One region of the Terrabacter sp. 2YAF2 genome, then DNA from elsewhere that is predicted to be linked to it. Evidence: predicted binding sites of a transcription regulator. Region 1 holds the regulator's gene; each other region holds the start of a gene.
What was found. Region 1 encodes LexA, which represses DNA repair genes until DNA is damaged. Its sites were predicted from a motif close to TCGAACANNTGTTCGA; they were not measured.
Positions count from the first base shown of each region.

Region 2: AB4030_RS02135 (HNH endonuclease signature motif containing protein) is a predicted target of LexA. The motif match lies at 6,089-6,104, and genes of this name have one in related genera.
Region 3: ruvC (crossover junction endodeoxyribonuclease RuvC) is a predicted target of LexA. The motif match lies at 3,156-3,171, and genes of this name have one in related genera.
Region 4: recA (recombinase RecA) is a predicted target of LexA. The motif match lies at 3,635-3,650, and genes of this name have one in related genera.

Region 1 is NZ_JBFRFG010000016.1:11,432-18,713, reverse strand. It holds gene AB4030_RS16380 (LysR family transcriptional regulator) at 1-297, opposite strand, end outside; gene AB4030_RS16375 (acetyl-CoA acetyltransferase) at 388-1,572, opposite strand; gene AB4030_RS16370 (AMP-binding protein) at 1,691-3,244, shown strand; gene AB4030_RS16365 (Sir2 family NAD-dependent protein deacetylase) at 3,249-4,202, shown strand; gene AB4030_RS16360 (hypothetical protein) at 4,264-5,160, opposite strand; gene lexA (transcriptional repressor LexA) at 5,173-5,898, opposite strand; gene AB4030_RS16350 (LysM peptidoglycan-binding domain-containing protein) at 6,127-6,549, shown strand; gene AB4030_RS16345 (hypothetical protein) at 6,812-7,114, shown strand; gene AB4030_RS16340 (alpha/beta hydrolase) at 7,111-7,282, shown strand, end outside.
Region 2 is NZ_JBFRFG010000001.1:468,791-476,072, reverse strand. It holds gene AB4030_RS02160 (M20/M25/M40 family metallo-hydrolase) at 1-693, shown strand, start outside; gene AB4030_RS02155 (MFS transporter) at 711-2,144, shown strand; gene AB4030_RS02150 (TfoX/Sxy family protein) at 2,185-2,535, shown strand; gene AB4030_RS02145 (DUF2786 domain-containing protein) at 2,532-3,953, opposite strand; gene AB4030_RS02140 (DUF1348 family protein) at 4,104-4,544, opposite strand; gene AB4030_RS02135 (HNH endonuclease signature motif containing protein) at 4,589-6,055, opposite strand; gene AB4030_RS02130 (alpha/beta hydrolase) at 6,236-6,946, shown strand; gene AB4030_RS02125 (ATP-grasp domain-containing protein) at 7,018-7,282, shown strand, end outside.
Region 3 is NZ_JBFRFG010000021.1:50,432-57,713, reverse strand. It holds gene secD (protein translocase subunit SecD) at 1-98, opposite strand, end outside; gene yajC (preprotein translocase subunit YajC) at 106-468, opposite strand; gene ruvB (Holliday junction branch migration DNA helicase RuvB) at 705-1,850, opposite strand; gene ruvA (Holliday junction branch migration protein RuvA) at 1,847-2,449, opposite strand; gene ruvC (crossover junction endodeoxyribonuclease RuvC) at 2,446-3,120, opposite strand; gene AB4030_RS18955 (YebC/PmpR family DNA-binding transcriptional regulator) at 3,263-4,024, opposite strand; gene pdxT (pyridoxal 5'-phosphate synthase glutaminase subunit PdxT) at 4,021-4,725, opposite strand; gene kynU (kynureninase) at 4,853-6,106, shown strand; gene AB4030_RS18940 (DUF4037 domain-containing protein) at 6,099-7,199, opposite strand.
Region 4 is NZ_JBFRFG010000006.1:260,175-267,456, reverse strand. It holds gene miaB (tRNA (N6-isopentenyl adenosine(37)-C2)-methylthiotransferase MiaB) at 1-772, opposite strand, end outside; gene AB4030_RS10010 (YceI family protein) at 934-1,539, shown strand; gene AB4030_RS10005 (regulatory protein RecX) at 1,640-2,095, opposite strand; gene recA (recombinase RecA) at 2,410-3,459, opposite strand; gene AB4030_RS09995 (DUF3046 domain-containing protein) at 3,691-3,948, opposite strand; gene AB4030_RS09990 (DUF3352 domain-containing protein) at 4,104-5,708, shown strand; gene AB4030_RS09985 (dipeptide epimerase) at 5,769-6,875, opposite strand; gene AB4030_RS09980 (serine hydrolase) at 6,872-7,282, opposite strand, start outside.

The sequences.
Region 1 (7,282 bases):
GAAGGCCTGCAGGCGGACCCGTCCGGCGCGCAGCCCGGCGATGGCCGTGATCTCCTCCTCGGCGGCGTCGAGAGCGGCGAGGACGCCGACCGCGTGGCGGGCGAGGACCTGACCGGCCTCGGTGAGGCGCACCTGGCGGCCGTAGCGCTCGACGAGGACGGTTCCGGTGCGCTGCTCGAGGCGCCGGACCATCTGCGAGATGGCCGGCTGGGTGAAGCCGAGCGCGTTGGCGGCGCTCGTGAAGCTTCCCTCGTCGGCGATGGCCTTCATGACCCGCAGGCCGGCAGCATCGATCATGCGTCCATCATAACCGATGATTATGGAAAACGGTAGAATCTGGATGTCGCGTAGACCCTGGGGATGGGGCGCCGGCGGCCGGAGCCGGCCCTAGACCGACTCGAGGACGCTCACGTAGTTGGCCACTGCGAGACCGCCCATGTTGTGGATGGCGGCTCGCCGCGCCGTCGGCAGCTGCATGTCACCGGCCGTGCCGGACAGCTGCATCGCGGCCAGCACGTGCTGTGAGACCCCCGTGGCGCCGACGGGGTGGCCCTTGGCCTTGAGCCCGCCGGAGACGTTGACCGGCAGTCGGCCGTCGCGGTGCACGGCGCCGGCCTCGAGGAGTCGGTGCCCCTCGCCCCGCGCCGCGAGGCCGATCGCCTCGTAGACGACGAGCTCGGCGATGGTGAAGCAGTCGTGGAGCTCGACGAGGTCGAGGCCCGCGACGTCGACGTCGGCCATGGCGAGCGCGCGCTCCCAGGCGGCCGTGGTCCCCGCGAACGCGAGCGGGTCGCGCTTGCCAGCGGGCAGGAAGTCGTTGGCGTGGCCGAAGCCGGCGAGGCGCACCGGGTCGACACGGCCACCGGTGGGGCGCGTCGAGAGCACGAGGGCGGCGGCGCCGTCGGACACCGGTGAGCAGTCGGTCCGGCGCAGCGGGTCGGCGACGACGGGGTTGCGGTCCGACACCGTCCGGCAGAAGTCCTCGCCGAGGTCCTTGCGCAGCTGCGCGTAGGGGTTGAGGACGCCGTTGCGGTGGTTCTTCGCGGCGATCGAGCCGAGGGTGTCGACGACCGGGCCGTGGAGCTTCTCGTAGTGCCGGGCGACGTCGGCGAAGAGCCCGGCGAAGCCCGTCGTCGACGCGCGTCCCGCCAGCTCGTAGTCCGCGCCGAGCAGTGCTGCGCCCACGACGTCGGCGGGTGCGTGCGTCATCTTCTCCGCGCCGATGACGAGGACGGTCCGGGCCGTCCCCGCGAGGATCGACTTGACGCCCTGCTGCACGGCCGCCGAGCCCGACGCGCAGGCATTCTCGACGCGCGTCGCGGGCACGTTCGCGAGGTCGTCGCTGACCTGGAGGGCGAGTGACGACGCGAAGCCGAGCGGCCACATCCCCGAGTTGAAGGTGCCGAGCACGACCTCGTCGACCTGCCCCGGCTCGACCCCTGCGCACTCCAGGGCCTCGCTGGCCGCGCTGACGACGAGGCTCTCCAGGGACTCGTCGTCGAGGCGGCCGAACCGGGTGTGGCCCCAACCGGTGACGAGGACATCGGTGCCGAAGGCGTCGCGCAGGCTCATGCGGCTCACGCTAGCTCGCGTGCCGAGACCTGCCGTGGGTCGGGCGGCCACTTCGCCGCTCCGCCAGTATCGTCCCGCCACACGGGGATCCCCGCGTGGGAGTGGTTGTCTGGCAGTCATGTTCGACGATGACGTGACTCGCTGGGCGCTCCCGCTCGTGCTCGAGCAGCGAGCCGACGAGCTGGGTGGTCGCGAGCTGGTCCACGTCATCGGGCAGGGCTCGCTGTCGTATGCCGCCGCCGCACGTGACGCGCGTCGGGTGGCGTCCCGACTCGCGTCCGTCGGGGTGGGCCGCGGAGACCCGGTGGCGGTGCTGCTCCCCAGCGGCCTCGACTTCGTCCGGGTGTGGCTGGGCCTCGGCCGGCTCGGTGCCGTCATCGTGCCTGTCAACACCGCCCTCGAGGGTGCGTTCCTCGCCCATCAGCTGGACGACTGCGGCGCCCGGTTCGTCGTCGCTGACGCCGCCGGAACCCGTGCCGTCCGCGACGCGCTCGGGTCCGCCGCAGGCCTGGAGGTCATCGACCTCACCGGATGGCAGTCGGCGCCGGAATGGGACGGGCCGCTGCCGCGGGCTGCCGACACCGCCTGCGTCATGTACACCTCGGGCACCACCGGCCCGTCGAAGGGCGTCGTCATGCCGCACGCCCACTGCGTCCTCTTCGGTGTGGGCAGCATCGAGGGGCTGGGCCTGGCGGGCGAGGACCGCTACTACGTCACGATGCCGCTCTTCCACGCCAACGGGCTCTTCATGCAGCTCGGGGCGACGATCCTGGCCGGGGCCAGCGCGGTCCTGCGCCCCCGGTTCAGCGCGAGCTCCTGGAGCCGGGACGTGCGCGTGCACCGCTGCACGGTGTCCAACCTCCTCGGCTCGATGTCCGAGTTCGTCATCGCCCAGCCGCCCCGCGCCGACGACCGGGAGCTTGGCCTCCGCGTCGTGTGTCCCGTGCCGAACCCTCCCGCGCACGAAGCCGCGTGGCGGGAGCGTTTCGGCGTGCCCGAGGTCGTGACGGCATACGGCATGACGGAGGTCAACATCCCGCTCTACGGCCGGTTGGGGCAGTCGCGGCCCGGCACGGCCGGTCTCGTCCTCGACCGCTGGTTCGAGGTGGAGGTGCGCGACCCGGAAACCGACGCGCCGGTACCGAGAGGAACCGTCGGGGAGATCATGGTCCGCCCGCGGGTGCCGTTCGGCTTCATGGCCGGCTACCACGGGCTGCCCGAGGCGACGGTCGCGGCGTGGCGCAGCTTCTGGTTCCACACCGGAGACTCCGGGGTCATGGACGCCGAGGGCTGGGTGACCTTCGTCGACCGGACCAAGGACTGCATCCGTCGCCGCGGCGAGAACATCTCGTCCTTCGAGGTCGAGAGCGCGGTCGCGGCACTCGAGGGCGTCGCCGAGGTGGCCGCCTACGCCGTGCCGTCGGTCCCTGCCGGCACCGAGGACGAGGTGATGCTGGCCGTCGTCCCCGCCCCGGGCGTGAGCCTCGACTGCGCGGAGCTCGTCCAGCGCGTCGACTCCGTCCTGCCGCGCTTCGCGCGTCCGCGCTACGTCGAGCTCGTCGACGAGCTGCCGCGAACTCCCACGGCCAAGGTGCGCAAGGCGGAGCTTCGCCGACGTGCTGTCACACCCTCGACATGGGACCGGGAGGCGGCGGCAGCCGACGTAGGCTGACCGGGTGCATCAGCTGAACGGCATACCTCCGCAACCGACGCTCACCGCGGCGACGACGCGGCTCTCGACCTCGCGCACGTTGCCGCTCGAGACGCACGACCTCGGCACGTTCGACGACCTCGTGGACCTGGTCAGTGGTGGTGGGGTGGTCGTGCTCAGCGGTGCCGGCCTCTCGACGGAGTCCGGCATCCCCGACTACCGGGGACCGGACGGGACCCGCCGCGTCGAGCCGATGACGTACGGCGAGTTCGCGGGATCGCCCGAGGCGCGACGACGCTACTGGGCCCGCAGCTACATCGGCTGGCAGCGCTTCAACGCGGCCGAGCCCAACGAGGGCCACCGCGTCGTCACCGACCTGCAGGCGGCCGGGTACGTCGGGCCGATCATCACGCAGAACGTCGATGGCCTGCACCAGGCGTCGGGAGCGACCGACGTCATCGAGCTGCACGGCTCCCTCGACCGTGCCGTCTGTCTCACCTGCGGTGAGTACACCTCGCGAATCGGCCTGCACCAGAGGATGACCGAGGCGAACCCCGGCTTCATGGAGCGCTTCGCCGAGGCTGCACGCACGGTGGGTTCGCAGTGGGGGGAGCAGGTGCGGCCCGACGGTGACATCGTGCTCGCCGACGCGCTCGTCGACTCGTTCCACGCGCCGCGCTGCCTGGTCTGCGGCAACGACACCGTCAAGCCCGACGTCGTCTTCTTCGGTGAGTCGGTGCCCAAAGCCCTTGTCGAGCAGTGCTTCTCGATCGTCGAGGGCGCCGGCGCGGTGCTCGTGCTCGGGTCGTCGCTGTCCGTGATGAGCGGGTACCGCTTCGTGCGTCGCGCGCACCAGCGCGGCGTGCCGGTCGCGATCGTCACGCGCTCGGCCACGCGGGGCGACGCGCAGGCGACGCTGCGGCTGCACGCCCCGCTCGGCCCGACCCTGGAGGACCTCCGCTGCTCCCTGACCTTCTGAGCTTCCGAACGCCTGAGCATCGTCGGCATCGGATGGCGACGAATCGCCCACGACCAGAAGGCTACTCGGCTACGGACCTCACCGGTCGCGCTTCTGTGCCGTCGCGCAGGTCCCACAGCTCCTTGGTCTGCACACCCCAGTAGGTGCAGAAGAGCACGATGATGATGGCCTCGGAGATGAGGACGAGGTGGTCGAGTCCACTCCAGGTCAGGGCCGTCAGCACCGTCACCACGAGGGCGACGGCCAGGGCGACCGCGATCGCGATGTAGATCCGCTTGTAGGTGGCACCCTGGTGGGAGGCGACGGACTGGTGGCGCTCCTCCGCGCGCAGCGCGCTGAGCACCATGACAGCGATGACTGCCGCCACCATGGTGCCTGCGGCGATGCCGTGGCTCAACGCGATGAACCGGTCGCGCAGCAGAAGGAAGAGCGTGAGCTCGCCGAGCAGGACCGCACCGCAGACGACGGTGATGACGACCGAGCGCGCGGTGGGGAGCTCACTGGGATCGCGGGTCGTGGCGCCGCGCTTCAGCCAGGCGGCGACGACCGCGGCGCTGACCGCCACGACGACGAGCGACCAGATGTTGTTGCGCACGGCGGCAGCGATCTCCACCGGGGTCTGGGTGTAGGCGTTCGGTCCGCACCGTGCGTCGGGCACGGTCGGCACCATGGCCACGACGAAGGCCATGAGGCCCGAGAAGTTCAGGAGCACGTCCTCCTCGGGGGAGTGACCCTTGTAGGCGATGAGGCTGACGCCGAGGGCGCACAACGAGCCGACGAAGACCGAGCGCGCGGGCGTGTAGTAGTAGGCGCTGATCGACCCGAGCCAGCACGAGTGGTCCGTCTCCCACCACCACTGGTAGCCGACCGAGAGCAGCAGCATGAGCAGCAGGGCGATCATCGCCCCGCGCAGGTACCGGTAGGTGAGGACGACGTCCCGAGTGCGTGACGGTGTCATCGGACCGCGGGCTCAGATGCGACGCAGGACGGCCGTGACCTTGCCGAGGATCGTGGCGTGGTCGCCGTCGATGGGGGAGAAGTCGGGGTTGTGCGGCATTAGCCACACGTGGCCGTCCTTGCGCTTGAACGTCTTGACCGTCGCCTCGTTGTCGAGCATGGCCGCCACGACGTCACCGTTGTCGGCGTGCTGCTGCTGGCGCACGACGACCCAGTCCCCGTGGCAGATGGCGGCGTCGACCATCGAGTCACCGTTGACCTTGAGCAGGAAGAGGTCGCCCTCGCCGACGAGCTGCTTGGGGAGCGGGAAGACGTCCTCCACGACCTCCTCGGCCGTGATCGGCACGCCGGCGGCGATCTGCCCGAGCACGGGGACGTAGGAGGCCTCCGGGCGGGCGTCGCCCGAGTCGGTGTCGGTGTCGTACTGGTCGCCCCGCGCACGCTGCGGCGTCGCGTCGCCCCCGCGGTAGCCCAGCTCCTCGGCCTTGGCGTCGGGGGAGACGACCTCGAGCGCGCGCGGCCGGTTGGGGTCACGCCGCAGGTAGCCCTTGGCGACGAGGGCGTTGAGCTGGTGGGAGACGCTGGAGGGGCTGGCCAGGCCGACCGCGTCGCCGATCTCGCGCATGCTCGGGGGGTAGCCGCGGCGGTCGACGGAGTTGCGGATGACCTCGAGCACCCGTCGCTGGCGGACGGTGAGGCCGTCGCCGGTCTCGCGATCGGGAAGCTCGGTGACGCCCATGGTGTCCCTTTCGTCAGCTCGTCAGACCGCGGTGTGACGCTCGGCGCGGGGCCAGTGTCAGTGGTGGCTGGTGAGGTTTCTGGTGTGAGCAGAGACTACGAGGTTCGAACACAGTTGCCAAACACCTGTTCGAGGCGTGTCTCGACTTCATCGAACATACGTGCTAGAACTCGTACAGACGTTCTATCGAACATGTGTTCGCCAGATCCGAAGCAAGGGGAGGTCACCATGAGCGCCATCGTCCTCGAGGCCGTTCGTTCGCCGCACACCGAGGAGCCTGCGCGGTCGCTGCCGACCGGTCGGCCCCGTCTCGTCCTGGTGCCCACCGGCCGGGACGCCACCCGGGCCGCCCGCGCGGCGCGCCTCACGCGGCCACCCGTGCGCCTGACGCGGTTCGGTCGGCTCGTCGTGACCCTGTTCGTCGCGACGGTCGTCGCCCTTCTCGGTGTGGGTCTGGCCGGCCAGCTCGCGTCGGCCACCGGCGAGCCGCGCACCGTCACGGTCCAGTCGGGCCAGACGCTGTCGGGTGTCGCCGCCCGTGAGCTGCCCGGGGTGTCGACGGCGGACGCGGTGGTCGAGCTCCAGGTCGCCAACGGACTCAGCTCCACGGCGCTCCACGCCGGTCAGCAGCTCGTCATCCCGGGACGTTGACCTCGGCCAGCCCATCCGGGCTCTGGTCGATCGCGTATGCCGCGTCCGTGCTTGCGCTTCGACCATCCCACCTGATCCGCCGCGTTGGCTCCACCTTCAGCGGCTGGCGGTAGCGGCGCTTCGACCCCGTCGTTCCCGCCACGGACGCCGCACCCCAGACCAGGGGTGCGGCGTTCTGCTGTCGTCCCGGGGCCTGTGGATGACGCACGAGCGCCGCGCCGCGTGCGGCCTAGCGTTGCCGTCCTGGGGAGAGGAGCAGGGCATGCGCTACGAGGTGGACACGGCCGCACTGCGCGACGACGTCAGCACGATCGACGAGGTCCTGGTGCGGGTTCAACGACTCGGGATCGCGGACGAGCTGACGCCGGTGGCCGCGGCCCTTCCGGGCAGCCGGACCGGCGCAGCGTTGCGTGACGTCGCCGCGGCGTGGACGGCTCGGTTGGCCGGGACGCGCTGGGAGCTGAAGGAGCTGGGGCGATCCCTGGCAGCGGCAGCCGACACCTACGACGCGGTCGAGCGTGCAGCGCGGCAGAGCGTCGAAGGATCGTTCGGCGGCCTCCGGTGACCGTTGCCGGTGGGTCGCTGACGCTGTCGGTGCGCGACATCCGCGCGAGCCGTCCGCAGTCCCTCGTTGCCGTCAGCAGGGGCCTCGAGGACCGTCGGCGACGGGTCGTGGTGCTGGCCGAGCTGGTGCTCTGGCGTCGAGCAGCCGCCCCACGATGGTCGGGTGCCG
Region 2 (7,282 bases), on a different contig from region 1:
CACGCCTCCGCGCCGCGCCGGATGGGCCCGACGAGCCGGCTCGCACGCGCGATCCTGCGCCTGGAGAGGAAGCCGTTCCCGAGCCACCTGCCCGACGCCACCCTCGACATGCTCGAGCGCGCCGGCTCCCACGCGCGTATGCCGTATGCCGTGGCGTTCCGTCACGCGCGACGCCTGCGCCCCGTCCTCTCCCGGGTCCTGCCGCAGCTCGGCCACGAGACCGCCGCCATGGCACGGACGACCGTCGCCGTCACCCAGCTCTCGGGCTCGCCGGGGGCGAACGTCATCGCCGCGACGGCACGCGCCCACGTCAACATGCGCGTCATGGTCGGAGAGACCGTGGACGGCGCGGTCGCGCGAATCAGAAGCACCATCAAGGACCCTCACGTCGAGGTGGTGGTGGTCAGCGGAAACGAACCGAGCCCGGTGTCGCCGACGGACGACGCGGCATACGCCCTCCTCGAGTCGACGCTGAGGGACGTCTTCCCGGGCACGGTCGCGGTGCCGTACGTCATGCTCGCGGCGACCGACTCGCGCCACTTCCACCGTGTGTGGCCGCGGGTCTACCGATTCACCCCGTTCCGGATGACCGCCGCGCAGCGTGCCTCGATCCACGGGGCCGATGAGCGCATCGGCATCGACGACCTCCGCGACGGCGTCGCGTGGTACCGACGTCTCATCGAACAGCTCTGAGCGAGAACAGGACCCGCATGTCAGACAGCACGGCGGTCACGGATGCCGCCCGGGCCGTTGCCCGCAGCCCGATCGCCAGGGTCGTCGGCTTCCTCATCTGCGTCGAGCTCGCGAGCGGGGTGCTGCAGGGCTACTACACCCCGATCTTCACCGACATCGCACGGCACCTGTCGATCAAGGATGCCGACGTCAACTGGTTCGAGGCCGCACAGCTCATCGTGTCGGCACTCGTGGTGCCGCTGCTCGCTCGACTCGGCGACCTCATCGGCCACCGACGCGTGCTCCTGCTGTCGACCGTCGTCACGGCGCTCGCCTCGTGGGGGGTCGCGTTCGCGCCGAGCTTCGGCGTGTTCCTCGTCGCCTGGGCAGTCCAGGGCTTCTACGTCGTGTGGCTGCCGATGGAGGTGGCGATCATCCACCGCCGCACCGGGGGAGCGGAGAGTCGCGTGCGCGGCGCGGCCGGACTGCTGGTCGCGGGTCTCGAGCTCGGTGTCATCGCCGGAGCCCTGACGAGTGGCGCACTGGCCGAGTCCCTCGGCATGACAGCGCTGCTCGCGCTCCCGGCCGTCGTCGTGACGCTGGCCCTCGTCGCGATCTGGTTCGGCGTCGAGGAGTCGCCCGTGCTGGCCCACGGATCGGTCGACTGGCGCGGTTTCTGGCTCGTGACCCTCGCTCTCGCCCTCGTGATGGGTGGACTCGTCCTCCTGCGGGTCGTCGGCCCGGGCAGTGTGTGGCCGTGGGTGCTGCTCGTTGGCGGGGGTGCGGCGTTCGTGCCGTTCGCGCTCGTTGAGCTGGCTCACCCGGAACCGCTCGTCGACCTGCGCGTCCTGGGCGCGCGCGGGCAGTGGCCCGTGCAGCTGACGGCCTTCCTCTTCGGGGTCTCGGTCCTGGGCGCGCAGATCCCGCTGTCGACCTTCGCCCGCACCGACCCGGCCGTCACGGGCTACGGTCTCGGCGCCTCGGCGGGCAAGGTCTCGATCATCATCGGTGGCTACGTGCTGTCGCTCGCGGTGGGCGCGCTCCTGCTCCACCTCCTGGCGCACCGCACCGGCACGCGCGTGGCGATGGTCGTGGCGGCGGTGCTCGTCGCGGTGGGCTACCTGCTCTTCCTGCCGTTCCACGACACTCTCGCGCAGACCATGACGAACATGGTCGTCGCCGGTCTGGGCTCGGGCGCGCTGGTGGCGGGTCTGCCGACGGCTGCGGCCGCCCAGGCGCCGCCGACGCACACCGGCCTGACGACCGGCCTGACCAACACCACCAAGACGATCGGCGGAGCGTTCGCCTCGAGCGTCTTCGCGATCGCGCTCTCATCCTCCGGAACGGTCGACGCCGAGGCGACGGCTCACGCGTCCCTGTCCGGCTACCTCGTCGTCTGGGCGATCTGCGGCGTCACGGCGCTCGTCGCTGCGGTCTTCCTGGCGGTGGTCCGCGACACCGGACGGCACTGAACCGACCCCGTGGGGTGGCGCGTGGTGGTGTCATGGGGCCATGCAGATGCCCAAGCACTCCGATGAGGCCAAGGCCCACTTCCGGTCCCTCGTGAAGGACGCTCCGGGGGTCGAGGTCAAGCCCATGTTCGGCAGCCTGGGCGCCTTCGTCAACGGCAACATGTTCGCCGGCCTCTTCGGTCCGAACGTCGGGGTCAAGCTCGACGAGGCCGGGCTCGAGGAGCTGCGGGCGCTGCCGGGCAGTGGGCCCTTCGGGCCGGAGGGGCGACCGATGGGTGGCTACCTGTCACTGCCCGCGGAGCTCGACGACGAGACGCAGTCCGCGTGGCTCGACCGTGCTCGCGACCACGTCGCGACCTTGCCGCCCAAGGTGAAGAAGCCGAAACGCTAGCTCCCCTCCAAGCCGCGCGCTGCGCCGAGCTCGGCCCGGTCCGCCGCCGACCGACCGGAGTGCCAGCCCTCGGCGTCGCGCGCCGCACTGATCCTGGCCTGGCGCACCTCGGGGAACCAGGAGCCCAGGGTCTCGTCGACCCGTTCCGCCCGGGCGGCCAGGAGTGGCACGAGCTCGCGTCCACCGGTGTGAGCGGCCACCGCGGCCTCTTCCTCATGCGCTGTGGCCTCGTGCAGCCGCTCACCGATGCGGTCCGCGAAGGCGGAGAGGAAGGACTGCCGGAAGGACCGGGTGCGGCTGCCACCGTGGAGGGTGCTGCGTGAACCCGCGGCGGCGAGCGTGCGGGTCGCCTGCACGAGCAGTGAGGTGAAGAGCAGCTCGACCGCGTCGAGGTCGGGCTCGAAGCCGACGACGGTGCCGAAGCCCAGCTCACGTGACCAGACCATGCGGCACCGGTTGGCCGAGGCCACGGCCTGCAGCAGCACGGCCTTGGGGCCCTCGTAAGGGTTGTCGATGCCGATGCGTCTGCCCTGAGGGCCGTTCCGGTCGGGGCGGTCTGCGTCCCGGTCGAGCAGTGCCGCGTCGATGCTGTGGCGTGCCATGAGCGACTGCGCGCCGGCAGTGAAGGTGGCAGCTTCGGCCTCGAACGTCGTCGACTCCGCCTTGGCGAGGAGCATGCGGACGCGGCTGAGGATGCGCTCATCGGCAGCCGGCGAGGCGGCGTCGCGGGGCTCCTGCTGGCCCGGCGCCGCCTCACCGGGCAGGGCCTCACCCGGAAGGGAGGTCAGGCGCTCGAGGGCGGGCAGGCGGGCGAGGAGGTGCAGCAGGCTGACGATCTGTGACACGAGAGTGAACCAGTCGGTGCCACCTGCTCGCCGGGCGTCGATCCACGTGCTGGACCGCGGCGCGGGCGGCCGGTCGTCCAGCTCGCGCAGCTGGGCAAACCACCGGCGGTCGACCGTTGCGGCTGCGTACTGCGCCAGCTCGTGGCTCATGACGTCGACGACGACCTGCTGATCCGGGGCGCCGAGCCGTCGGCCGACGAGTCGGTGGAGGTCGGCAGGCTGCCAGCCGAGCTGCCAGGCGTGCGTGGTCGCCGTCGTCAGCGAGTCGACCAGAGCCATCACGACCGTCCGCTGAGTGGTCGGCGCGGAGCACAGGGCGGCCACCGAGGCCGCCACGACGTCGAGGCCGTGCTCGTCCGCCCGGTCGAGCGCGTCGGACGCCTCGCCGAGCAGCTCGAAGAGCACGCCGCGCACCTCGGCGGCAGACGGCTCCGCGTCGGTCGTGCTGGTGCCGGACGCCGACCTGCCGAAGGCAGGACCGCGGGACGCGGCCGGACCGAATGCGGACCCGGCCCACGGGTCACCAGAGCTGCGTCGCGCCCCCTGTCGCTGCCTGCGACGTGCCTTGCCCATGCATCCTCCTCGGTTCGTGGCCCCATGCTGTCACTCGGTCGACGTGTCACCGTGACCGCGGCGGGACCCGGTGGATGGGCCCCCGCCGTTACTGGGGGGTGTGGACAACGTCCGTGGAACGCACGGGGATGGGCAACTCAGAAGCGATGGTCAGAAGACGGGCAGCTCGCCCTCGCCGGGAGTGATGCGCAGCTCGGACTCGTCGATGGGCACGTCGTTGATGCTCGCCTCGCGGCGGCGCATGTAGCCGAGGTCGTCGAACTCCCACTGCTCGTTGCCGTAGGACCGCCACCACTGCCCGTCGGCGTCACGCGACTCGTACTGGAAACAGACGGCGATGCGGTTGCCGGAGAAGGCCCACAGGTTCTTCCGCAGGCGGTAGTCGAGCTCACGCTCCCACTTGCGGGTCAGGAACTCGACCACGGCCGCCCGGCCGAGGACGTGCTCGCCGCGGTTGCGCCACGAGGTGTCCTCCGTGTACGCCCCCGCGACGCGCTCCGCGTCGCGGGTGTTCCACGCGTCCTCGGCCGCCTGCACCTTCTGGCGTGCCGTCTCCTCGGTGAAGGGCGGGAGGGGAGGTCGTGGATCCATCGTCGGCTCCTCGTGGCGCAGCAGCAGTCGGCTCAGACTACGTCTCAGAATGGAGGCGGTGGCATGTCAGCCGGCGGGGGGTCTGGCGGCGCATCAGGCGCAGGCGGGGCGATTCCCTCCCGCCAGTCCTTGGGATAGGTGACGTAGGTGCGGCCGGTGAGGGTGGTCCACTCGAGCCCGCCCTCGGCAACGGGCGCTGAGGTCCACACGTTGTCGGTCTTGAGATTGTGATGCGGCCGATGCTTCGAGTAGAGGTTGTCGACCGACGTCTCACCGCTCGGCCACGGTGTCTCGTGGTCGAGGTCGCAGCGGGTCGCGACCACCTCGCAGCCCGGCCCGCGACACCGGCCGTCGACCGACTGCACGTGCTCGACCATCGCCGCGGTCGGGCGGTAAGAGCGCGTGGGCCGGGACAGGGCCTCGCCGGTGCGCAGGTCGACGGGGAGGCTGCGCCAGGCCGACCCGGGGCGCGTCATGATCTCGCGGGCGTGGGCGGCCGTGACCCAACCGTGGCCGGGCAGCTCGCAGGCGGCGTCGGACGACCCGATCGCGACCTCGAAGGGCACGATGAGCCAGACCATGCCGGCCGGCTGACCCCTCACGGGGTCGCCCGGGACGGGCCGGTCCGGAGAGTCCGAGGTGGCTGGCCCGCCGGCATGCGATGCGGCAGCTGGTGCGGTGCTCGACGTGGTGTTGGAGCCGGTCCCGGTCACCGGCTGCGGCGCCTCGAGGTGGCTCCGGAGCAGCGCTTCGGTGGCGAGGTCGCAGCGCAGCTGGTCGAGAGTACGGGGATCGCCCGCACCTCGTGCCGCGCGGGCCTCCCCGTCGAGCCGGTCCATGACCGCAGCGATCGCATCGGCGTCGGCGACGAGGGTGAGGCAGCCCATGCCGTCACCGGTGAGGCGGCCGAACACGCCCCTCCGCGACCGCGCGTGGGCCCGTCGCTCGTCCGACCCGCGGCCGTCGACGGAGGCGATCGCACGCCGCAGCCGGGTCACGAACGTCCGCTGTGGCAGGGCCCGTCCGTCCCGGCAGGGCGCGAGCACGGCCTCCTCGACGGCCGCCACGTCGGCGTCGGACAGAGCCGTCGTCTCGGACGCGACCTGCAGGGCGCGGTGCAGTGTCGTCGCGCCGGACCGGAGCGCGGCGAGGATCGTCCGGTGCCGTCGGAGCGACGTGGCGAGCGACAGTCGCCGGGCCACCTCGCCCATGCCGACCCCCGTGGCCAGGGCGATCTCCTCGGTCACGACCCGGTCAGCAGACACGTGCAGGGACCCAAGCGTCAGCGCCAGCGTCTGGACCTGCTGGGACTCGATCGTGTGCAGCGCGCCGTAGGCCGCGAGCAGTCGGGCCTCGACCCGCGCCTTCTCCGCCTCCAGTGCCTCGATGGTCCGCAACGCCCGCTCACCGATCGCCGTGAGACTGCCCTGCACGTCCGCCATGGCAGCGCTCCGGACCTGGTCGTCCTCGACCCCGAGTAGGCCCGCGCGGGAGGATGCGACGTACGGCACGAGGCCCCCCTCTCGATCGGCGACTACCACAAGTAGAACACCTGTTCGACTCGACGTCAATGCTTCCGATCGCTCTGTGGACAGCGAATGTGGTTCGGGCACAAACGCATCCGTCGCAAGGTCTGGATCGCGAGGCGGTGGCGGTGGCCCGTGCCGAGGTCCCATGCATAGGGTCATGGCATGGCGCGAACGAGGCTCATCGTCACCGGCACGCCCGTCGGCGACGTCGACCTGACCGTCGTCACGCCCGTCGGCACCCGGCGGTCGGACCCGCTGCCGCTGCTCGTGGCCCTCGACGGCCCGGAGTACTCACGGCGGGCCCACCTGTCGTCGACCCTGCGGGCGGCGGCCGACGCCGGACGCATCCCGCCCACCCGCGTCGCCCTGCTCGAGCCGGGTCCACGCAACGAACGGTATGCCGCCAACCCCGACCACGCCGAAGCGCTGACCCAGCACGTGCTCCCGGTGCTGCAGACGGCATACGCCACCGCGGGACGGCCCACCGTCATGGGCGCGAGCCTCGGCGGCTTGGCCGCGCTGCAGGCCGAGTGGCGCCACCCGGGCACGTTCGGGGGACTCTTCCTCCAGTCCGGGTCGTTCTTCCGCAAGCGCGTCGACGACGAGGAGGACTTCGAGTTCTGGGACCGTGTCACCACGTTCGTCACCCACGTACGACGGGCGCGTCGTCGTCGCACCGACGCGCGCATCGTCATGACGTGCGGGGCCGACGAGGGCAATCTGAGGAACAACCGGCAGATGGCGCAGACGCTCGCGGCGAGTGGTCACGACGTGACGTTCGCGGAGGTGCCGGGGAGGCACGACTGGCGCTCGTGGAAGGCCGCCTTCCATCCCCACCTGCCCGACCTGCTCGCCCGAGCACACCACGACTGACCAGCGACAGATGTCGCCGTTCCTGCAAGGATCGCAGTCGATGACCCGCCCCCGACGGTAGGAGCAGCACGATGACCGACACCGCACGGCAGGACCAGTCCATCCCGTCGACCACATCGACGACCAGGACACACCTCATCGGGCTGCTGCTCGGGGCCGAGGAGGACTGGCCCACCGCGTTCGAGTCGCTGCTCGCGCTCGTCGGGCCGATCACGACCGACGACGGCGTCACCCACGAGCTGACGAGCGAGCGCCTCACCATCGAGCCGTTCGACCTGCGACAACCGGTGCGCACCGAGCTCGTCATCGACCGCCTCGCCTACTGGTACTACCACC
Region 3 (7,282 bases), on a different contig from region 1:
TTCGTCAGGCCGACTGCGAGGCCGCCGAGGGCGAGGATGACGACGACGAGCGCCAGGAGGCTCCGTCTCGCCGACTTCTTGGTGGAGCTGCGTGCCACGAAAGCCTCACTGACCGTTCTGCTGGGAGCCCGGGGTCGTACCCGGTGCGTCGTCGGCCGGCGGGGCGTCGGTGGCCGATGCCTCCGGAGTGCCGTGGGTGGCCGCCGTGTCGGACTGCTTCATCGCGATGGCGCGCCGGTCCACGCGGATGGTGGTGCCCTCGGCGATCTCGAGCCACGCGGTGCTGTCGTCGAGATGCGTGACGACGCCGTAGATGCCCGAGGAGGTGACGATCCGGTCGCCGACGTCGAGGGACGAGCTGAAGTTGCGCATCTGCTTCATCCGCTTGTTCTGGGTGAAGAACAACCAGCCCAGCAGCAGCAGGGGCAGGGCGAAAATCAGCAACGAGAAGCTCCCGTTGTTGTTCATGTCAGCTCAGTCCTTCGTGTCATCGTCCGGGCGTTGCACGCGCGCGTCACGACCCGTGCGTCGGGTCGGATGTCGCGTCAACGACCGGGGGCACCGGATGGTGCCGCGGCAGCGGCGATGGTGCCCGCAGGAGTCTACGTGCGCCGGTGCAGTTTGTCAGACCGGATCGGGCCGGTGCGGCGACGTCGAGTGTCACGTTTTGGTCGCATTCGGAGGGGTCCTGTCATTGCGCGAGATCAGCCCTCGAAACGCGCGCCTCCGGCCTCGTCGATCGGCAGCGTGGCGGTCCAGAGCGCCTGCGAGTCCCGGGGCGGGGTGAGGCCGAGGTGCTCCCACGCAAGGCTCGACGCGGCTCGTCCGCGGGGGGTCCGCACCATGAAGCCCTCCCGGACCAGGTAGGGCTCGGCGACCGTCTCGACGGTGTCGGGCTCTTCACCCACGGCGACGGCCAGGGTCGAGAGCCCGACCGGGCCGCCGTTGAAGCGCCGACAGAGGGCCTCGAGGACTGCGCGGTCGAGGCGGTCGAGGCCGCGCTCGTCGACGTCGAACAGCTCCAGCGCCTGGCGCGCCGCCGAATGCGTGACGCGATCCTCGCCGTGCACCTGCGCCCAGTCGCGGACGCGCCGCAGCAGGCGGTTGGCGATGCGTGGCGTGCCACGGGAGCGCAGGGCGATCTCGCGGATGCCGTCCTCGTCCGCGTCGAGCCCGAGCAGACGGGCCGAGCGGTGCAGGATGGTCACGAGGTCGGCGGCGGCGTAGTAGTCCAGGTGCCCCGTGAAGCCGAACCGGTCGCGCAGCGGTGCGGGTAGGAGCCCGGCGCGCGTCGTGGCGCCGACCACGGTGAACGGCGGGAGCTCGAGTGGGATCGCCGTGGCGCCCGGCCCCTTGCCGATGATGACGTCGACACGGAAGTCCTCCATGGCGAGGTAGAGCATCTCCTCTGCCGAGCGCGACATCCGGTGGATCTCGTCGAGGAAGAGGACCTCCCCCTCGGCGAGCGAGGAGAGCACCGACGCGAGGTCGCCCGCGTGCTGGATCGCCGGCCCCGAGGTGATGCGGATGGGCTGTTCGAGCTCGCCTGCGACGATCATCGCGAGGGTGGTCTTGCCGAGCCCGGGTGGCCCGGAGAGCAGGACGTGGTCGGGTGGGGTGCCGCGTCGCTTCGCGGCCTTGAGGACGAGCCCCAGCTGGTCGCGGACCCGCGTCTGCCCGGGGAAGTCGTCGAGGCGCTTGGGGCGCAGCGCTGCCTCAACCTGGCGCTCGTCGGTGTCGCCGACGGCGTCGACGATGCGCGCGGTCGCGTCGAACGACCCGTCGTCCCAGACCTCGGGCTCAGCGCCGGTGTCGAGCTCCCACGTGCCGTCCGAGCGGTCGACGCTCATCGGCCGAGCTCCTGCAGAGCGGCGCGCAGCAGCGCCGAGACGCCGGCACCCTCGGCGGCCAACGGTGCGACCTTGTCGAGGGCGTCGTCGGCCTGCCGTGCGGTCCAGCCGAGACCGACGAGGGCCTCACGGACCTGTTCGCGCCAGGCCTCGCCGCCGTCGAGGTGGACGGGGTCGGACTGGCCGGCCGATCCGGGCAGCGCGCCGAGCTTGTCCTTGAGCTCGAGGACCATCCGCTCCGCGCCTTTCTTGCCGATGCCCGGCACCTTGGTCAGCGCGACGAGGTCACCGGTGCCGAGAGCCACGCGGACGGCATCCGGCGAGTGCACGGCGAGCACGGCCAGGGCGAGACGTGGACCGACGCCGGACACGGTCTGGACCGTCTCGAAGACGTGCTTCTCGTCGTCGGTGGCGAAGCCGTAGAGCGTCAGGGAGTCCTCGCGCACGACGAGGCTCGTGGCGAGCTCGGTGGGCTGACCCAGCCGGACGGACGTGGCGGTCGCAGGCGTCGTGTGCACGAGCATGCCGACGCCGCCGACGCCGACGACGACGGAGTCGAGGCCGACCTTGAGGACGGTGCCGGAGAGCGAGGCGATCATCGGGGCTGGGCTCCAGAGTGCGGTGGTGGGGTGCGGTCGGGCGAGGTGGGCCGGGCGGCCCTGGAGGTCTGGGTCGACGCGGCCCGCAGCCGCTGCACGGGAGGCGCGGCGCCCGGCGGGACCCGGCGGGGGATGCCGCTCCCCCGCTTGCCGGTGCGCGCGAGCACCTCGAGCCGGGCCTCCTCGAGCCGGTTCTGCGTGCCGCCGCGCCACACGTGGCAGATGGCGAGGGCGAGGGCGTCGGCCGCGTCGGCCGGCTTCGGCGGGGTGTCGAGACCGAGGAGGCGGGTCACCATCGTGGTGACCTGCGCCTTGTCCGCCCGGCCGCTGCCGCTGACAGCGGCCTTGACCTCGGTCGGCGTGTGCAGCGTGACCGGAAGGCCGAGTCGCTCGGCGATGATCATGACGATCCCCGTCACCTGGGCGGTGCCCATGACGGTGGAGACATTGGTGTCGGCGAAGACGCGCTCGATGGCCACGGCCTCGGGACGGTGCCGGGCGAACCACTGCCGCATCTCGTCCTCCACCGCGACGAGACGTCGCGGCGTGGGGTCGCCCGACGGGGTGCGGATGACGCCCACGTCGACGAGGGCGAGCTTGCGGCCCGGCACGCCGTCGACGACGCCCACACCGCACCGCGTGAGCCCGGGGTCGACCGCGAGGACGCGCACGGCATACCTCCAGGTCTGTGGGCGGGGCGGATGATCCGAACAGGTGTTCGGGACAACGCTAACCGCCCTCCCCCGAAAGAACGGGAGGCACGCCGGTCCCGGCGTGCCTCCCGTGCTGCGGCTGGCGCCGGCTGATGTGGGCTCAGTCCTCGTCGTCGTCGAGCTGGGCGAGGACGTCGTCGGGGATGTCGCCGTTGGCGAAGACGTTCTGCACGTCGTCGCTGTCCTCGAGGGCCTCGATGACCCGGATCATCTTCTTCGCCCCGTCGAGGTCGAGCGGGACCTGCAGGTTCGGCACGAACGACGCCTCGGCCGACTCGTAGTCGATGCCGGCGTCCTGGATCGCCTTGCGGACCGCGACGAAGTCGGTGGCCTCGGAGATGATCTCCCACGTGTCGCCGTTGTCGTTGACCTCCTCGGCGCCCGCCTCGAGCACGACCTCGAGGATGTCGTCCTCCGAGCCGGCGTCCTTGAGGACGGTCACGACGCCCTTGCGGTTGAAGACGTAGGACACCGAGCCCGGGTCGGCGAGCTGGCCGCCGTTGCGGGTCAGCGCCGTGCGCACCTCGGCGGCGGCGCGGTTGCGGTTGTCGGTGAGGCACTCGATGAGGACCGCGACACCGTTGGGGGCGTAGCCCTCGTACATGATCGTCTGCCAGTCGGCCGCGCCCGCCTCGGCACCCGACGCGCGCTTGACGGCGCGGTCGATGTTGTCGTTGGGCACCGAGGTCTTCTTCGCCTTCTGGATGGCGTCGTAGAGCGTCGGGTTGCCGGCGGGGTCGGCGCCGCCCTGACGGGCCGCGACCTCGATGTTCTTGATGAGCTTGGCGAAGAGCTTGCCGCGCTTGGCGTCCTTGGCCGCCTTCTGGTGCTTCGTGGTGGCCCATTTGGAGTGGCCGCTCATGCAGTGTCCTCGCGTTCCGGTGACTGGCGTGCACCCGACTGCTGGAGTCGGTGCTCTCTGACGATCGAGACGAACTCGGCGTGGATCCGGCGGTCTGCGCCCACCTCCGGGTGGAAGGAGGTGGCCATCAGGTTGCCCTGCCGGACCGCGACGATCTTACCGGCGGCCGCGCCCTCGCTCACGCGGGCGAGCACGTCGACGGCTGGTCCCGCCTCCTCCACCCATGGGGCGCGGATGAAGACGGCATGGACGGTGCCGGTGTCGGACGGGTCGCTCCAGGCGTAGTCGAGGTCCTGCTCGAACGAGTCGACCTGGCGGCCGAACGCGTTGCGGCGCACGGTGATGTCGAGGCCACCGAGGGTCTGCTGGTCGGGCCGGGCATCGGCGATGCGGTCGGCGAGCATGATCATGCCGGCACACGAGCCGTAGACAGGCATCCCCTCGGCGATCCGGAGCAGCAGCGGCTCCCGCAGGTCGAAGGCCCGGACGAGCTTGTCCATCACGGTCGACTCGCCCCCGGGGATCACGAGACCGTCGATCCCCTCGACCTCGGCCGGACGCCGGACCAGCACGGCCTCGGCGCCGAGCGCGGTGAGTGCCGCCAGGTGCTCGCGGACGTCGCCCTGGACGGCGAGGACGCCGATGCGCGGCGCCGTGGCCGGGCCGGTCGTCGCTCTGGGGGTCGTGCTGGTGATGCTCACCGGGTCAGCGTAGAGCGCGTGTCCCGCCGGCCGTGCCACGGGTCGGCGTGCGGGAACCGTCTCGGATCCGAGACCTGGGCGGGAACCGCCCTGACATCGGCTCCGCGCCACCGGATACGTTGCGGCCATGACGACGGTGACCGCTCCTGAGGACCTGACCGCCCGCGCGACGACGGCCGACGCGAACTCGCCGCTGCGCGGCACGCGAGACCTCTTCACGCTTCCTGACGACGTGATCTACCTCGACGGCAACTCCCTCGGGGCGCTGCCGAGCGCCGTGGCCGCCGTCGTCGACGACGTCATGCGCCGGCAGTGGGGAGAGCGCCTCATCCGCTCGTGGAACGAGGCCGACTGGTGGGGCGCCCAGACCCGGGTCGGCGACCGCGTCGGTCGTCTGGTCGGAGCGGCGCCGGGTCAGGTCGTCGTGACGGACTCGACCTCGGTCAACCTCTTCAAGGCCGTCATCGGGGCCGGGCGGCTGCGGCCCGGCCGCCGCGTCGTGCTGACCGATCCGGACTCGTTCCCGACCGACCTCTACATGACCGAGTCGGCCGCCGCGCTGGCCGGCCTCGAGGTGCGGCGCGTGCACCCTCGTGAGGCCGTGGACGCCATCGCCGAGGTCGGTGACGCCCTCGCGCTCGCCTCCTACTCGAGCGTCGACTACCGGACCGGCGAGCTCTGGGACCTGCGCGCGATCACGGAGGCAGCTCACGCGGTCGGCGCGCTCGCGTGCTGGGACCTCTGCCACTCTGCGGGCGTTCTCGAGGTGGGCCTCGATGCCGGGGGCGCCGACCTCGCCGTCGGCTGCGGCTACAAGTACCTCAACGGCGGTCCGGGCGCGCCCGCCTTCCTCTACGTGGCAGCCCGGCACCAGGACGACTTCGACCAGCCGCTGACCGGCTGGCAGGGACACGCCCACCCGTTCGAGATGCGCCCCGACTACGAGCCGGCCCCCGGCATCACCCGCGCCCGCGTCGGCACCCCACCCCTGCTCTCGGTGCTCGCCCTCGAGGCTGCGCTGACGGCATACGACGGGCTCTCCCCCGCCGACGTCCGGGCCGCCTCGCTCTCGGTGACCGGGACCTTCATCGAGGCGCTCGACGCGCTCGGTGTCGACCTGCCGCTGGCGACCCCGCGCGAGCCGGAGCGGCGCGGGTCGCAGGTGTCGCTGCGCCACCCGCAGGCGTTCGCCGTCGTCCAGGCGCTCATCGCGCGCGGCGTCATCGGTGACTTCCGCGAGCCCGACATCATCCGGCTCGGCTTCGCCCCGCTCTACGTGACGCACGTGGACGCGGTGCGCGCAGCCGTCCACGTGGCGCAGGTGCTCGAGAGCCGCGAGTTCGAGCGCGCGGAGTTCGCCCAGCGCGGCGCCGTCACCTGACGCGTCGTGTTGCCGATGATGTTGCGTCCGGTGGGGTGATCACCCCACCAGGTGCGGCATCATCGGCCACTCGATCCCGTGGTGGCCGCCGTCGGCCAGGGTGCACGAGCACGTCTACGTTGTCGCTCACCTGCTCCGCGGAGCCGACCCCTCGGGGCAGCGATCGCACGGCCGGGTCGCGGATGCTCTCGGCGACCACGGTGACGGCGGTGTCGCGCACCCCGAGGTAGGGACGGTCCCAGAACCGCTCGACCGGATCGTCGACGGTCGGGAGTCCGGCGTCGGCCTGCAGCCGGCGGAGCGCTCGCAGGGCATCGACCACGCCGGACTCGCGCTCGTGCCAGTGGTTCGCGGTGAGGGCTGCATCCAGCGGGCCGGCCGCCACCCTCGCGCGTGGGAGTCGCGCAAAGCTCGTGCCGAGCCACTTGGCGTAGGGCGGCCACCGGCGCTCGAGCAGGTGGCCGAGGTGCATGGCGATCCCCGCCAGCCGCGCCGTCAGCACCCGTGAGCCGAGGTCGTCGCCGCGCTCGCCGGTCCGACCGATGAACGGGAGCTCCTGCGCGAGACGCGCCCAGTCCGTCGCGACGACGTGGCGCCAGACGTCGTCGGGGTACCACTCGAGCGTTCGCCGTATGCGGTCCAGCTCCCCCGCGCCGTCGGCGAACACGTCGCCCGCGGTGACCTCGAGGACGGCCTGTCCGGTCAGCGACAGCCAGTCGCCGACGGTGAGGTCGGTCGTGGGGTCCACGCCGAGCCGCGACACGGCGAGCTCGCGGGCCGTCTCCACCTGCACGCGGTGGCGCACGACCGGGTCCCACGTCGTCGCGAACCGGGTCGGGTGACCCGCGAACGACTCGGGGAGGTGCTCGCCGAGGTGCGCGTCGACCGCCGCGACGAGCCCGCCCGGGACGAGGAGGTTGAGGCGCAGGCCCCAGTCGTGGTCGCGCGACATCGCGTCGTCGAGGCCGAGGACGTCGGATCCGCTCCCGAGGCGGGCGGCGGCATACGGAAGCCTCGGCCAGCGCGCTGCGACGGCGGGACGCACGACGTGCTCGAAGTAGGACCTGGAGAGCTCGGATCCGGACGGGGCCACGGCACGATGGTGCCAGTCCCGGCCCGTCGGCCGGGTGAGCACGTATGCCGCCGCGCCCGGTGGGGCACGACGGCATACGTCAG
Region 4 (7,282 bases), on a different contig from region 1:
GCACCCGCTCGAGTCCCTCGATCTCGCCGCACGCCCGGAGCAGCTTGCCGAAGGCGAGCCGGTCGCCGAACTCGACGCCGTAGGTGTTGACGTTCTGGCCCAGGAGCGTCACCTCGACGACACCCTGTGCCACGAGCGCCTCGATCTCGGCGAGGATCTCTCCGGGGCGGCGGTCCTGCTCCTTGCCGCGCAGGCTCGGCACGATGCAGAACGTGCACGTGTTGTTGCAGCCGACCGAGATGGACACCCAGGCGCTGTAGGCAGAGTCGCGTCGCGTCGGCAGCGTGGAGGGAAAGACCTCGAGGCTCTCGAGGATCTCGACCTCCGCGCGCTTGTTGTGGGCGGCCCGGTCGAGCAGGGCCGGCAGGGAGCCTATGTTGTGGGTGCCGAAGACGACGTCGACCCACGGCGCGCGCTGGACGATGGCGCCGCGGTCCTTCTGGGCCATGCAGCCGCCGACGGCAATCTGCATGTCGGGGTTCTTCTGCTTCGCCGGGCGCAGCTGTCCGAGGTTGCCGTACAGCTTGTTGTCGGCGTTCTCGCGCACCGCGCACGTGTTGAAGACCACGACGTCGGCGACCTCGGGACGCTCCCCGGCCGGCAGGCTGGCGAGGTCGACGTAGCCGGCCGTCTCGAGCAGGCCGGCCAGGCGTTCGCTGTCATGGACGTTCATCTGGCAGCCGTGCGTGCGCACGTCGTAGGTCCGGGGCGAGCCGCCCGGGGTGATGGGCGCGGTCGCGACGGGCGCGGGAGTGAAGTTCTGCGTTGTCATGGCATCGACAAGGGTACGTCGTGCGGCGGCTGCCGACGGCCGCGCTCCCCGGTCGGGGAATAGCCGGAGGGGTGGCCTCGTTGACCCCAGTGCTTGACAGTTCAACAACTTTGGAGCACCATAGTTGTTGAAGATTCAATAACTACTCCGAAGGACACATCATGGGCCTGTTCAACCGCACCAAGACCGAGACCGTCGCCGAGACCCCCTCGGTCGCCGTCGAGAACATCTCCGGCGACTACACGCTCGACCCGAGCCACACGCGAATCGGCTTCTCCGCCCGTCACGCAATGGTGACGAAGGTCCGGGGCAACTTCGACCAGTTCGAGGGCTCCGCCCACGTCGACACCGCCAACCCGGCCAACTCGTCGGTCACCGTGACCATCGAGGCCGCCAGCGTCACGACCGGCAACGAGCAGCGCGACGGCCACCTGAAGACCCCCGACTTCTTCGACATCGCCAACTACCCGCAGATCACCTTCGTCTCGACCGATGTCGAGCGCGACGGCGCCGAGTGGGCCATCACCGGCGACCTCACCATCAACGGCGTCACCAAGTCGGTCACGGTTCCCTTCGAGGAGACCGGCTCGGCCAAGGACCCGTTCGGCAACACCCGGGTCGGCTTCGAGGGTGAGGTCACCATCGACCGCACCGACTGGAACCTCTCCTTCAACGCGGCCCTCGAGACCGGCGGCGTCCTCGTGAGCGAGAAGGTCAAGCTCGAGTTCGACATCTCGGCGATCGCCAACGTGCCTGCCGAGGTCTGAGCAGCACCGCACGACAGCACGACAGCATCACCGCGAGGGGGTGAGGACCGATTCGGTCCTCACCCCCTCGCGGTGTCCCGGCGCCCACGGGCCGGAGATGTCAGTCGCGTCGGTGCTCGGGCAGGCCGTCGACGGCGTCCCGGATGATGGGCCAGGCGACCTCACCCGAGTAGCCCTTGCGGGCGAGCAGTCCGGCCAGGCGGCGGGTCTGGACCTCAGGGGTCAGGCCACGCATGGAGCGCAGCTTCTTGGCGACGAGCTGTTCGGCCCGCACGCGTTCGTCACCGGCCCCGACCTGGCCCAGCGCGTCGTCGGCGATCTCCTGGTCGATGCCCTGCTTGCGCAGCTCGTGGGCGAGAGCGCGCCGCGCCAGCCCCTTGTCCGACTGCTTCGAGCGGACCAGCATCTGGGCGTACGCCTCGTCGTCGACGAGTCCGATCTCGGTCATCCGGTCGAGCACCTTGGCCGCGACCTCGTCGTCACACCCGCACTGGCGCAGCTTCCGCTCGAGCTGGGATCGGCTCCGCGGAGCCATGCTCAGCTGCCGCAGGACGATGGCACGCGCGACGGACTCGGCGTCAGCATCGGGGACGAGCGTCTCGGTGTCGTCCGGCGGAGGCGCCCAGTCGGGCCGCTCCCCCGCATCGTCCGAGCCCCATCCAGACCGCGGCTGCCCACGCCGACCGCCTGGCCGACCTGGCCGAGCTGGCCGAGCTGGACCGTCGGAACGTCCCGCGCCGCTCTCGCGCACCGGGACAGCCCGGGGCGGGCTGTCGGCCCGCACCCCAGCAACACCCTCGGCCTCAGCCAGGGCGGCCGCGGCGCGGGCCAGACGGTCCTGCGCGGTCTCCGGTTCGGAGGGACCCACGATCAGAAGTCGACAGGCACGTCCGAGACCTCGGCGGGCTGGTCGACGCGCGGCCCGACACCGAGCTTCTCCTTGACCTTCTTCTCGATCTCGTCGGCCAGGTCGGGGTTGTCCTTGAGGAAGTTGCGGGCATTCTCCTTGCCCTGACCGAGCTGGTCGCCCTCGTAGGTGTACCAGGCGCCGGCCTTGCGGACGAAGCCGTGCTCGACACCCATGTCGATGAGGCCGCCCTCACGGGAGATGCCGTGGCCGTAGAGGATGTCGAACTCGGCCTGCTTGAACGGCGGCGACACCTTGTTCTTGACAACCTTGACGCGGGTGCGGTTGCCGACCGGCTCGGTGCCGTCCTTGAGGGTCTCGATGCGACGCACGTCCAAGCGGACCGAGGCGTAGAACTTCAGCGCCTTGCCACCGGTCGTCGTCTCCGGCGAGCCGAACATGACGCCGATCTTCTCGCGGAGCTGGTTGATGAAGATCGCGGTGGTGCCCGTGTTGTTGAGGGCCCCCGTTAGCTTGCGCAGCGCCTGGCTCATGAGTCGCGCCTGCAGACCGACGTGGCTGTCACCCATCTCGCCCTCGATCTCGGCACGGGGCACCAGGGCCGCGACCGAGTCGATGACGATGATGTCGATGGCGCCGGAACGGATCAGCATGTCGGCGATCTCGAGTGCCTGCTCGCCCGTGTCTGGCTGCGACACGAGCAGCGCGTCCGTGTCCACGCCGAGCTTCTTCGCGTAGTCGGGGTCGAGCGCGTGCTCCGCGTCGATGAACGCCGCGATCCCACCCGCCTTCTGCGCGTTGGCGACCGCGTGGAGGGCGACCGTGGTCTTGCCCGAGGATTCCGGACCGTAGATCTCGACGACACGGCCACGGGGCAGTCCGCCGATGCCGAGCGCGACGTCGAGCGCGATCGACCCGGTCGGGATGACCTCGATCGGCGGACGGATGTCGTCGCCGAGACGCATGACTGCGCCCTTGCCGTAGCTCTTCTCGATCTGGCCCATCACCGAGGAGAGGGCCTTGTCCTTGTCCTTTGCCTGCACCGATGCCATGTCGGTCACCTATCTGCCGTCTGCGCTGCGGTCGTCTACCTTCGACCCGGGCGACTGCTCGTCCTGAGAGATTCGCTGTCGGGTCAGACGCTAGGTGCCGGCGCCGACATCAGGTGGACCACGAGACGGCCTGTGGACGATGCGGGTGGTGGCGCAGGACCTGTGGAGAACATTACCGAACAGGTGTTCGAAGTCATCACGACACGCCGGGAAGCGCTCCTCGGCGACCCGTCAGCGGCGCGTCTGCCCGCCCTGACCGCCCTGAGCCCCACGAGCGACCCGGGCGTCCCGGCCGAGTCGACGCTCGGGCGGCACGTCCATGTCGGTGCACAGCGCCTCCCAGACGGCCCGCGGGGCCTCGCCGTCGGCGAGGGCCTGCACGACGGTGCGGTTGCCGAGCGCGCCCAGCACGTGGTCGCGGGCGAGCGACCCGGCATACGCCGCGCCGAACTCGTCGTCCATCAAGGTCCAGAAATGGCTGATCCGCACCACAGCAGTCTGCCACCCGCGCGGCGGGGGCCGTTCCGCGCCGAAACCGTCGTCGGACCGTTACCACAACCGGCGACGAATGTCCGGCTCGGACGGTATTGTCCTGCCGTCCCGCGCGACGCCGCGGGCCCACCGACACTTCAGGGGAGCAGACCGTGACCGAGCCCACCCATGGGACGAACCAACCCGACCAGCCCTACACCTACCCGACGGCCGGCCCGACGGCCGGCACATCGGCAGGTACGGCGGCCGGGACCGTCCCCGGCGGGGTCGCCCTCGCCGACGACCCGCAGCCGAAGGTCACCGGTGGCCGCAAGCGGACCGGTCTGCTCATCGGCGGCGTCGCGACGGCGCTCGTCCTCGGCGGCGCCGGCGCGTTCGCCTTCCAGAGCCTGAGCGGTGGCGGCTCCCAGCCCGCCGACGTGCTGCCCGGCGACGCGTACGCCTACCTCCGACTCGACATCGACCCCTCCGCCGGCCAGAAGATCGCCGCGGTGCGCTTCCTGGGCAAGCTCCCCCAGGTCAAGGACACCCTGGGGAGCGACGACCCTCGCAAGAAGCTCTGGGAGATGGCCTCCAAGAACTCCACCAACGACTGCGTCGCGAAGTTCGACTACGACAAGGACATCGCGCCCTGGCTCGGGGACCGCGTCGGTGCAGCCATCCGACCCGGCGGCTCCGAGAAGGCCCCGAACGTCGCCGTCGCGATCCAGGTCAAGGACGAGGCTGCCGCCAAGGACACGCTGACCAAGCTGTTCGCGTGCGACAAGAGCGGTGACACCGACCTGCGCATGAAGGACGGCTACGCCATCGTCACGCCGTCAGGTGTCGGAGACGCCACCCTGGCCGCGGTCGACAAGGGCTCGCTGGCCCAGAACGCCACCTTCACTCAGGACATGGGTGCGCTGGGCGAGCAGGGCATCATGTCGGCCTGGTTCGACATGGGCCGAGGCCTCGGCGAGATCCAGAAGCTGGGTGGGACGGCTGGCCTGAGCGCCGTCACCACGGCCGGCGCCAAGGGCAGGTTCGCTGCTGCGCTGCGCTTCGACGCCGACTACGTCGAGATGGCCGGCATCGTGCGCGGCGCCGACGGGACCAAGTCGGTCAAGGGCGGCGGTGCCGAGATCGCGTCCCTCCCGGCCAACACGCTGGGAGCCCTCAACATCTCGGGCGCCGACCAGATGCTCGACGGCGCGTGGCCCGCCGTCAAGAAGCAGATCGAGAGCCTCGCTGCAGCCGACGGCGCGTCCGACCCCATCGGCCAGGTCGAGCAGCAGCTCGACGTCAAGCTCCCGGACGACCTCAAGGTCCTCCTCGGCCGGTCCTTCACCATTGCGATGCCCGACCAGGACTTCACGTCGGAGGTCCCGACCATCGGCGCCAAGGTCGTCTCCAGTGATGCCAAGCGCGCCGACGAGCTCGTCGGCCGTCTCATGGACGCCTCCGGCGCGCCCAGCGACATGCTGACGCACAAGGTCGACGGCGACAAGGTCTTCGTGGCCACCACGCCCGGCTACGCCGACGACCTCAAGTCCGGCGGCAAGCTCGGGGACAGCGACGCCTTCAAGCTGGCCGTGGGCGACGTCAGCAGCTCCAACGTCACGCTCTTCGTCGATCTCGACAAGGTCTACACGCTGACCAAGGGACAGGTGGACGGCGAGGCGAAGACGTTCCTCGAGTCCCTGCGCGCAGTCGGCGTCAACTCCTCGACCACGGGCAACGGTGAGGGCACCTTCACGCTCCGTGTCGTGGGCAACTGACCTCCTCCTGCACGACGAAGGGCCCCGCTACGGCGGGGCCCTTCGTCGTGCAGCGACGGGTCAAGCGGGCGCTGCGAAACCCGTGATCCCGAAGCCCTTCGACGTGGGCACGCGAATCTGCTTGCCGGCGTAGGCGATTCCGCCGTCCACGGGCGAACGCACCGACCACCAGGCGGCATCGAGGTCGCTGACCTCGGTCGTGGGCTCGGCGGCGACGAGCGCGGCCGCGGCTCCCACCCCGACGTGGCTCTCCATCATCGAGCCGACGATGGTGCGCAGGCCTGCGTCATGGGCGCGACGCAGCATGTCCCGGCCGACCGTGAGAGACCCGCACTTGGCGAGCTTGACGTTGACGAGATCGGCCGCCTCCAGCCGGATGATCCGTTCGAGATCGAAAGGCCCGAAGCAGGACTCGTCGGCCATGACCGGCAGGCCGACACGCTCGCGCACCCAGGCGAGACCCTCGACGTCGTCAGCTACGACCGGCTGCTCGACGAACTCGACCCCGAGGTCGGCGACCTCGAGCGCCCGGATGACGTGGACCGCCTCCTCACGGGACCAGCCCTGGTTGGCGTCGAGGCGGATGGCGACGTCGGGCCCGACGGCAGCCCGGACCGCTGCGACGCGCTGCACGTCCGTGCCGGCGTCGGTGCCCACCTTCATCTTCAAGGTGCGGAAGCCCTCGGCCACCCGTGCGCGGGCGGTGTCGGCGAGGGCGTCAGCCGCACCTGCCGACAGGGTGACGTCGGTGGTCAGCACATCGCGTATGCCGTCCGGCCGGGCCGCGAGGACCGCGGCGACCGAGACCCCCTCCGCCTGGGCGACGAGGTCGTGCAGGGCCGCATCGACCGCCGTCTTGGCACCGAAGTTGCGGGCCACGGCGCGCTGGACGGCCGATGCCGCGGCCGCGAGGTCGTCCCGGTCGTCGAGCCTCCGCCCGGTGACGACCGGAGCGAGCATCGCCTCGATGCAGGCAGTGGCGCTCGCGAGGGACTCCCCGGTCACCTGCCACACCTGCGGCGCCTCGCCCCAGCCGGCGCGGCCGTCGCTGTCGGTGATGGTCACGACCACGGTGTCGGTCGTCTCGGTGCGGCGCAGCGCGGTGACGAACGGCGTGTGCAGCGGCACGGACACGGTCGTCGTCGTCACCCGCTCGATGGTCGTCACGGCTGCTCCTCCCCCACCGGGTGCTCAGCCCGCCAGACGTCCCTGGCGATGTCGGCGACGAAGGCGGCGGCCGCGGTCTCGTCGAGGTCGACGGTGGTGCACACGGCGAGGACGAACGGCTCCTCGCCAGGGGGACGCACCAGCGCCACGTCGTGCGAGACGCCGGGGATCCAGCCGGACTTGCTCGCCGTCGGCGTGCCCGGCGGCAGCCCTGCGGGCACCTGGTCGACGTGCACCTGGCGGGCCAGCATCGCCTCGACGGGGGCCAGCACCTGGTCGCCGCCGAGGGTCGGCTCGCGGCGTCCGACGGCGGCCATGACGAGCCCGAGGTCGGCGGCGGTCACGGTGTTCGTGATGCCCGCCGTGCGGGCGGCCGCGTCCTCGATGCCGCGCCCCACGATCATTGC